DNA from 2 places in the Paenibacillus sp. FSL R10-2796 genome. Region 1 is predicted to be linked to the other one. Evidence: predicted binding sites of a transcription regulator. Region 1 holds the regulator's gene; the other holds the start of a gene.
The links. The regulator CtsR, encoded in region 1, represses protease genes until heat stress. The targets are predictions, from matches to a motif close to ATGGTCAATAAAGGTCAAACA.
Positions count from the first base shown of each region.

Region 1 (4,432 bases):
AGAGTTTGATCTAAGCATGGATTTATCTGAATATGCTTTTCAATACAAGCTGCCCAGTGAGAAAAGGGCGAATGCTAAGGAAAGATTTAAAGCAGAACGCGTATGGGGTGCTTTTGAAGAAGGTACTTTGGAAGCTAAACTTACTCTTCTTCCGTTCGAAGTGTACATACAAGGTAGATTAGTACCTATGGGAGGGCTCGCAGGGGTAGCGACATGGCCAGAGAATCGCAGACAGGGGCATGTGGCAAAGCTCCTGGCGCATACGCTGCAAACGATGAATGAGGCGGGGCAGACATTATCTTTTCTGCATCCGTTCCTGATCCCCTTTTATCGCAAATTTGGTTGGGAAGTTTATTGTGAATATAAGAAATACTCCATTCCTGTTGCCAGGTTCCCCAAGAAGGTTGAAGTTGAGGGCAAGGTAAGACGTGGTGTTATAGATATCGAAGTATTGGACAACTTATACAATCGTTTTGCAGTTAGATATAACGGAACACTTAAGCGTGATTTGGACTGGTGGGAGAGCTCTGTTCTGGATGATGAAGGTCAGACTGCGGTATTTTATTCACAGCTTGGGGAACCTGAAGGATACGTACTATATAAGATAGAAAATAGAGAGCTGGTCATTGATGAATTTGTGTTTTTGAACGAACAGGCCCGGCAGGGGCTGTGGACATTTCTTGCGAATCACGATTCGATGGTGACCGGTGCATCGCTAAAACTGGTGCCATCCGATGATATGTTACCCTTTTTGCTGCCTGATCCGCGTATAGAGCAGGAGAATTATCCTTATTTTATGGCGCGTATTGTTAATGCTAAAGCATTCGTGGAGAGTTATTCTTTTAAGCGTCACAACAGTCAGAAGAAACAGGTTATCTATATTGAAGATAAATATGCCCCATGGAATGACGGGTTGTGGGAATGGACTGTCTCCGAAAAGGGAGCAGCAGCTTTCTTGCGTATAGAGGGTGAACGGGATGCAGCTGACTTAAGCTGTGATATTGGTACGCTGACGATTCTAATGTTTGGATATAAACGCCCGGCAGAGCTGGCTCGTTATGGACGTGTGACTGGTAATCCGAGGGCTCTGGAATGGCTCGAAGAAATCATACCGCAAGCTGAAACTGCACTTTTTGATCATTTTTAGAAAATAATTAGGCTCTCCCCTTCGAAAGATGCTGGGAGAGTTCTTTATTTCCGAATACATTCGCTGAAAAAAGTGAAAAATAAGAGAATCCACTTGGAATTAGCACAGAATATGTTATAATATTAAAAAGTCAAAGAAAGTCAAAGTCAACGCACCTGATGACATACAGTGCGATCCTCTGAATTTGTGAAGTTTTCTTCAGACTTATATGAATGAAGTTCACTAATGAATGTCATTAAGGATGCGGGCGCAAGCGATATTATGAAGCTTTAAAGAGCACTGGAGGATGAGTGATGCGCAATATCTCTGATATTATTGAACAATATCTGAAGAATATTTTGCATGAAAGTCCCGAAGGTACGGTGGAAATCCAGCGAAATGACCTGGCGGACCAGTTCTCATGCGTACCGTCACAGATCAATTATGTTATTAGTACACGCTTTACACTGGAAAAAGGCTATGTGGTGGAAAGTAAGCGTGGTGGCGGGGGATATATTCGTATTCAACGTTTTGAATTGCCGCCCAACGTGGCACTGCATGCCCATTTAAACCATACTATAGGTGGCGGGATAGATCAAAACGCTGCCGAAGGGTTGATTTATCAACTGGAGGAAGCTGGTTTTCTAAGCAAGCGTGAGGCGTGTCTTATGCGCGCTGCTGTTTCTCGGGATTGCCTAACGGTTAAGATTCCATATCGGGATGAGATTCGGGCCAAGATTATGAAGGCGATGTTAATCTCTTTGTTAGGCAAATAATTGTCAATCATAAGGGAGGGGCTTTCGCTTATGCAATGTCAGGAATGTGGCGTCAAGCCAGCAACACTCCATTTCACCAAGATCGTGAATGGAGAGAAGACAGAATTTCATATCTGCGAGAGCTGTGCGCGGGAGAAGGGTGAACTGATCCCGGGAACTGCTGGAGGATTCTCCATTCACAGCTTGCTGTCCGGTCTGCTTGATCTTGAAGGGGCCGGTAAGGAAAAGACGGCTGCTACGAAGACTACGCAGAGTCTGCAATGTGAGAATTGTGGAATGACGTACTCGCAGTTTAGCAAATTGGGTCGTTTTGGCTGCAGCTCCTGTTATAAATATTTTAACAGTGCACTGGACCCGCTCTTTAAACGGGTGCATGGCAGCACTTCGCATGTAGGCAAGATTCCTAAACGTGCTGGAGCACAAATTGTGTTCAAGCGGCAAATTGATGAATTGAAGCTGGAATTACAGCAAAGTATCGCACAGGAGGAATTCGAAACTGCGGCAGAGCTGCGGGATCAAATTCGCCAACTTGAAAAAGAAATGGCACAAGAGTAAAGTCTTTGATATATAGGGGGGATATGACATGTCAAGTCTCCGATTTACTGAACAAGCGCTTAGTGATTGGATGCGCTCGGGAGGCAGTCACTCCGAGATTGTAATTAGCAGCCGTATGCGTATTGCACGTAATTTAGAGCATCTTCCATTCCCTATGCTTGCTTCCTTAGAGCAATCGGAAGAAGTATTAGAGCTGCTGGCCCCTGTGTTTCATGGGGAAACTGCTGCCGTATTCGGATCTTTTCAACTGATAAAGCTTGCTGAAGTGAATGAACTGGATAAAAAGGTATTGGTCGAGAAACATCTCATCAGTCCTAATCTGGCTAATGATTCACGTGGCGCAGCTGTGATATTAAATGAAGATGAGTCGGTCAGCATCATGATTAACGAAGAAGACCATCTGCGGATCCAATGTCTGTTCCCGGGTCTTCAGGTAAGAGAAGCATGGGAACGTGCGACAGCCATCGATGATATCTTCGAATCGGCTGTGAATTACGCTTTTGATGATAAAAGAGGATACTTGACCAGTTGTCCCACCAATGTGGGTACAGGGCTGCGTGCCTCAGTAATGCTGCATTTGCCAGCACTAGTAATGACCCAACAGATCAATCGCATATTGTCAGCAGTGAACCAAGTGGGATTGACTGTAAGAGGAATTTATGGTGAGGGCAGCGAAGCAGTAGGGAACATCTTTCAAATTTCCAATCAGATTACTCTCGGTCAAACAGAAAGTGAAATCATCGAGAACCTTCACAGTGTAGTCACCCAGATTATAGAGCATGAACGAAATGCCCGTGAAAGGCTGCTTGTAGATTCCGCTTTAAGAATTACAGACCGAGTGAAAAGATCTTATGGGATTTTGTGTTACGCTGCTCTAATGGAGCTTAAAGAATCCGCACAACGGCTGTCTGATGTGAGACTTGGGGTTGACCTTGGTATACTGGAAGGCCCTTCGATTTCCGTGCTTAATGAGCTTAACGTTAAGACACAGCCAGGATTTCTGCAAAAAATGTTCGGTGACGAGATGAACGCCACTGAACGGGATATGTATCGGGCGAAACTGCTCCGAGAAACACTGGGAACACAACATTAATATAGATATTTATTATTCATGGAGGTGCAGGAGATATGATGTTTGGAAGATTTACGGAACGCGCACAAAAAGTGCTAGCGCTAGCGCAGGAAGAAGCTGTTCGTTTAGGACACAACAATATTGGCACAGAACATATTTTGCTAGGACTTATTCGTGAAGGAGACGGCATTGCTGCTAAAGCATTAATCGCTTTGGGTCTGGGTCTTGAAAAAATCCAGGACGAAGTGGAGACACTGATTGGCAGAGGCCAAGAACAACCTACGAACATTGCTTATACTCCTCGCGCCAAAAAAGTAATCGAGTTGTCGATGGACGAAGCCCGCAAGCTGGGACATACGTATGTCGGCACTGAGCATATTCTGCTAGGACTTATTCGTGAAGGAGAAGGTGTCGCGGCTCGTGTGCTTAATAACCTAGGCATCAGCTTGAACAAAGCTCGTCAGCAAGTGCTTCAGCTTCTGGGAAGCAGCGAGGCTGCATCCAGTCATAGCGGAACACCTGCTAATGTCAGCACACCGACTCTAGACGGTCTAGCACGCGATTTGACGGCTTATGCCAAGGATGGCAACCTGGATCCAGTTATCGGTCGTAGCAAGGAAATTGAACGTGTTATTCAGGTACTGAGCCGCCGGACGAAGAACAACCCGGTGTTGATAGGTGAACCTGGGGTTGGTAAAACAGCTATTGCTGAAGGCTTGGCCCAAAAGATCATTAATAATGAAATTCCAGAAACACTGCGCGACAAACGCGTAATGACGCTCGATATGGGCTCGGTAGTGGCTGGTACTAAATATCGCGGTGAGTTTGAAGACCGCCTCAAGAAAATCATGGATGAGATTCGCCAAGCGGGGAATATCGTACTCTTTATCGATGAGCTTCATA
Region 1 is NZ_CP150178.1:6,681,273-6,685,704, reverse strand. Features, by position in the region: gene NST58_RS29980 (GNAT family N-acetyltransferase) at 1-1,147, shown strand, start outside; gene NST58_RS29975 (CtsR family transcriptional regulator) at 1,441-1,902, shown strand; gene NST58_RS29970 (UvrB/UvrC motif-containing protein) at 1,933-2,457, shown strand; gene NST58_RS29965 (protein arginine kinase) at 2,486-3,550, shown strand; gene clpC (ATP-dependent protease ATP-binding subunit ClpC) at 3,586-4,432, shown strand, end outside.

Region 2 (4,432 bases), 780 kb from region 1:
CTTTGGCCTTGGGTTTGCCTCCTGCAATACCGATGACTTTCTCTGTCCGGATAATATCTTCTAGACGTAGACCCATCGTAAGCATGGTATGGACAACCTGACCCTCTTCATTGAAATAATAGCCAAAAGATTCGGCCACTGCCCCTTCACCCTGGATTTCCGAGACTGTAGCCTCGTCCAGTTTGCGGCGGCGGGTCATTTCAATGGCATCCCCAATCCCATGTACAATAATACGCGAACTACGGATGGTTTGTACAATCTCTCCAATATTAGAGTCAAGTGCCAGCGATTGGTATGCATCCCCGCTAAGCAAATCAGGGACATGCAACAACCGGTAGTTGGCTCCAACCCGCTTTGCCATTGTTGAGGCAATCGTGTTGGCTTGAATCTCCATACTCTCTCCTAATCCTCCACGCGCCGGAACAAACCAAGCGTTCTTATAGGAAAGGGACAACGGCGGTGCCAGTTGATCAGCCATATCGGCAAGCGTCGATCCACCTGTGACGGCAACTGTATCATCTGCGCGAAGTATACTCAGCAGCGCTTTCGCACCCGCTCGGCCAAGCTCTCGTTTGGTGAACGGCGATGACTCACAATCACCCGGTACTACAATAACTTTATCCAGACCATACGTTGCTCGAATTTTCTCTTCCAGCTCATCCAGACCAAATAGGCTCTTAACAACCGGCTCTAGCAAATCAAGCAGTCTACGTCCAGCAGCGCTAATGCGCATGCCAACACTCTCGATCTCAATAAGCCCTTGCGATTTCAGAAGATCCGTCTCGGCACGCAGTACCCGCTCAGTCATATCTAGCGAAGCGGCTAGCGTTCTGCGCCCAATAATATCGGACAGCATGATCTGATGAAGAATCGTGTACCGTCTCTTAAGGGTTTCCATGAGATCAGGCAGAAGCTGCTTTTGGATATCTAATAAATTACGCATACTTTCACTCCTGCAACTTCGTCTTCCTCTATTCCCTTGTTCATGGTCTCAAAACGTCCCGGGTAAACTTTTTAAGTCCCACCCATATTCTAACCAAATATTGCTCGAAGCGCAAGTCTTCCGAGAGTAGAATTCTCAAGCGCTTGTCTTCTTATACATTAATAAGGTCAGAAAAAGATATAGCGCCCGATGCCTGTCCCTAGAGCGCTTGTCCAGTATTAATATTACATTGCAATTGTGTAAAAATTGTATTATAATCATTTTTGTTGCGCCCGTGGTCCAATGGATATGACGTAGGCCTCCGAAGCCTGAGATCCAAGTTCGATTCTTGGCGGGCGCGCCATTAATTTCATTTTTGCACATAATTTAGTAGTGCCTATACTACTACTTAACCAAAGAGCCGCTTGTCGGCTCTTTTTTTTGAATATAAGTTTGACTTTCTTTGACTTTTTGTTTGAATTTGTTTATCATGTGGGTAATACGGCAAGAGTAAAAATGAATACATTTGAAGAACCAATATCAAGGAGGTTTTCCACGTGAGTTATATTCCTATGGTAGTAGAACAGAGCAACCGCGGCGAGCGCGCTTATGACATCTATTCCCGCCTGCTGAAGGACCGCATCATTTTCCTTGGAACGGAGGTTAATGACGTGGTAGCCAATTCTATCATCGCACAAATGCTGTTCTTGGCTGCCGAAGATCCTGACAAGGACATTCACCTTTACGTGAATAGCCCAGGCGGTTCCATTACTGCAGGTATGGCTATTTTTGATACAATGCAGTACATTAAACCAGACGTTTCCACCATCTGTGTGGGTATGGCAGCTTCCATGGGAGCTTTCCTGCTAAACGCTGGCGCCAAAGGCAAACGCTTCGCACTGCCTAACAGCGAGATCATGATCCACCAGCCTTTGGGTGGTGCTCAAGGTCAAGCAACGGACATTGAAATCCGTGCCCGCCGCATCCTTAAATTGCGCGATAAGCTGAACCGTATTCTAGCAGAACGTACGGGTCAACCTCTAGAACGTATTGAGAAGGATACAGATCGCGACTACTTCATGACTGCTGCAGACGCGGCTGAATACGGTATCGTAGATAAAGTAATCGAGAAGACATTGCCTAGCGGTGTGTAAGCTATAAAGTAAAAATATAAAGAGGCTGTGCTCTATCCGTTATGGTTAGAGCACAGCCTCTTTATATTTTATAGAAGACCTAAATCCAATTAAGCCAGCCCGCCATAACCTAGCGCATCCAGCTTCTCGGCAATTACGCGATAACCCCGGCCATTCGGATGCAAATGATCAATGGATAACAGCCCTCTCTCATTTCCTGCGAACTCACTGTAAATCGAAGCAAATCCACATACTCGGCTGCTGTACTGTGCTGCGTATTGATTAAACTGCCTGACCCACTCTGTCGCACCAACCACCTGAGGATAGGGGTTATATAATCCCACAATTCTAATGATAAAAGGTCTACGCGTCCTCGCCTTCAATTGTATAAGGATATTCATAATTGCAGAGAAATTTTGTTTGCATTCCTGAAGCGATCTGCGCAGTTCTGCGGATAAGTTGCCTTGCTGTCTTGCTGCTGATTTGGCCGCGTGAATCAAATCATTACCACCGATAGACACAGTGATGATATCGGCTACTCGAACGGCCTCACGCATCATGGAATTTCCGCGCAGCCGCTGCTCCAGCTCTGAAGTAGTCATTCCGTTCACGCCTAAATTCGTAGAGGCTACAGTAGTCCGCAGTCTCCCTTCTGCCATTCTACGGTACACCGGTACAAAACCGTTACCTGGCAGAGCACCAAATCCAGTCGTCAAGGAATCGCCAATTGCAGTATATTGGTAGCCCATAGCTCTCCCCCGTTCATAAACTAGTTACTCCCTTTAGCATATGAACAAGAGACAACTCTGGTAAGGGGGAGATGTCTTGTGCCGACATTAGCGGAGACGAAGCATTTCCATTTATTTTATGCCAGCAAACGGGCTACTGCCATCCGGCAAAAGCTCTTTGAAACTAAAAGTATACTCAGGGAAGCCTGCAGCATACGCTGTGTACTCATATAATTGGAAGAACAGAACAACCTTGTCGTCCTTCAGATAGAAATATTTCTCCGTATTCAATCCGTTGAATCCTCCCAAATAACTACCCTCTGCCTTCAGCAACTTGCTCAGCTTTGCATTCAGCTGTTTTTTGTAGTTTGGATTAGCTCCAAACAGGTCGCCCAACAGTAGACGTTTACCATCCTTAAGCGAGAAGGTGAAGGCTTCACGGTTAGTCATTCCATGGGCCCCGCCCGTATCACTATACTGATGCATCACTATGCTGATCACACCATTCTGATTGTAGGTCACTACATAACCTGAATCATAGGTGTATTTGGGCTCTGCTCCATCTCGATCGGAGATATCCTGTTCTGCACCCGCCGCGAATTTCATAACACTTTCCTTCAAAGTATTATTAATAGCTTGTTGCGCACTGGAGTTGCCCAATCCACTGATCTTCGGATAATCAAGCTGAATATAAGCTTCTGCCCGATCTTTAGCATAAGTTTCCGTGGTTACCGTCAGCGCGTTCTGCGGTCTGTTCACCACATTCAGCCTACTGGCGGCCCGACTCCAATCTACCTTATAACCCATATAATCATTTAACAATCCTGATGGAACATAGAGGCGATTATTAATTAACTTCCCTTCATACTCTCGAATGAAATAGTTATTCACCCACACAGAAGTACCGTAACTGGATAACATCAACTTAGCCTTGGTCGATCCTTTTCCAATCATGTACGCATTTTCCTTCTTATCATACACAAGCGGTAATCCCAACACATCTCGCATAAAAGCTAGGGGAATCCAGGCCTGTCCTTCCTTCAAAATACCTTCCTGCATCGAATTTATCCCGTTTGCCTTTAAAACGATACGCGAATCAATAGCTTTATTCTCCGTTTTACTAGCTGCTGCATAACCCGTTTCGCTGGGCAGCAGGCCTCCAACAAACAATAAACCTGCTGACATCAGACCTATGCCCCATTTGCGCGCTGATTCTTTTGAAATAATATTCATCATCTTATTTTTCCTCTCCTTTCCAATTTATTAAACAGAATCGTAGAGAACTTACACAAAAAAAGAGGCGCCCCCCCACTATTACTAGTGGAAGACACCTCTCCTCTCTGCATTCACCTTGTTCTGATACTATTTCAATTCATACATTACGCTCAGCTGAGTTGTAACTTTAACTACTCCGGGTTGCACGGATGTGCTTGCACCAGCATCTGCTGCAGCCATATTCATTTTTAGATTCTGTTCAAAATAAACCGGAGTGATATCGCCATCATTTTGGCTGACCGTGATCACTTGACCCAAGCTGCGTTTAGCTGCCTTAGCAATAGCCCCTGCTTTAACATCTGCATTCGCCATCGCTTTTTCAATCACCTGAGCTTCAAATGCAGAAGTATCTTCCACAGAAAAACGTGCATTTC
Region 2 is NZ_CP150178.1:182,346-186,777, reverse strand. Features, by position in the region: gene NST58_RS00915 (sugar-binding domain-containing protein) at 1-943, opposite strand, end outside; tRNA gene NST58_RS00910 (tRNA-Arg) at 1,212-1,286, shown strand; gene clpP (ATP-dependent Clp endopeptidase proteolytic subunit ClpP) at 1,480-2,076, shown strand; gene NST58_RS00900 (GDSL-type esterase/lipase family protein) at 2,166-2,804, opposite strand; gene NST58_RS00895 (DUF4163 domain-containing protein) at 2,916-4,019, opposite strand; gene NST58_RS00890 (SIMPL domain-containing protein) at 4,146-4,432, opposite strand, start outside.
Region 2: the regulator CtsR is predicted to act here: its motif matches at 1,373-1,393, upstream of clpP (ATP-dependent Clp endopeptidase proteolytic subunit ClpP).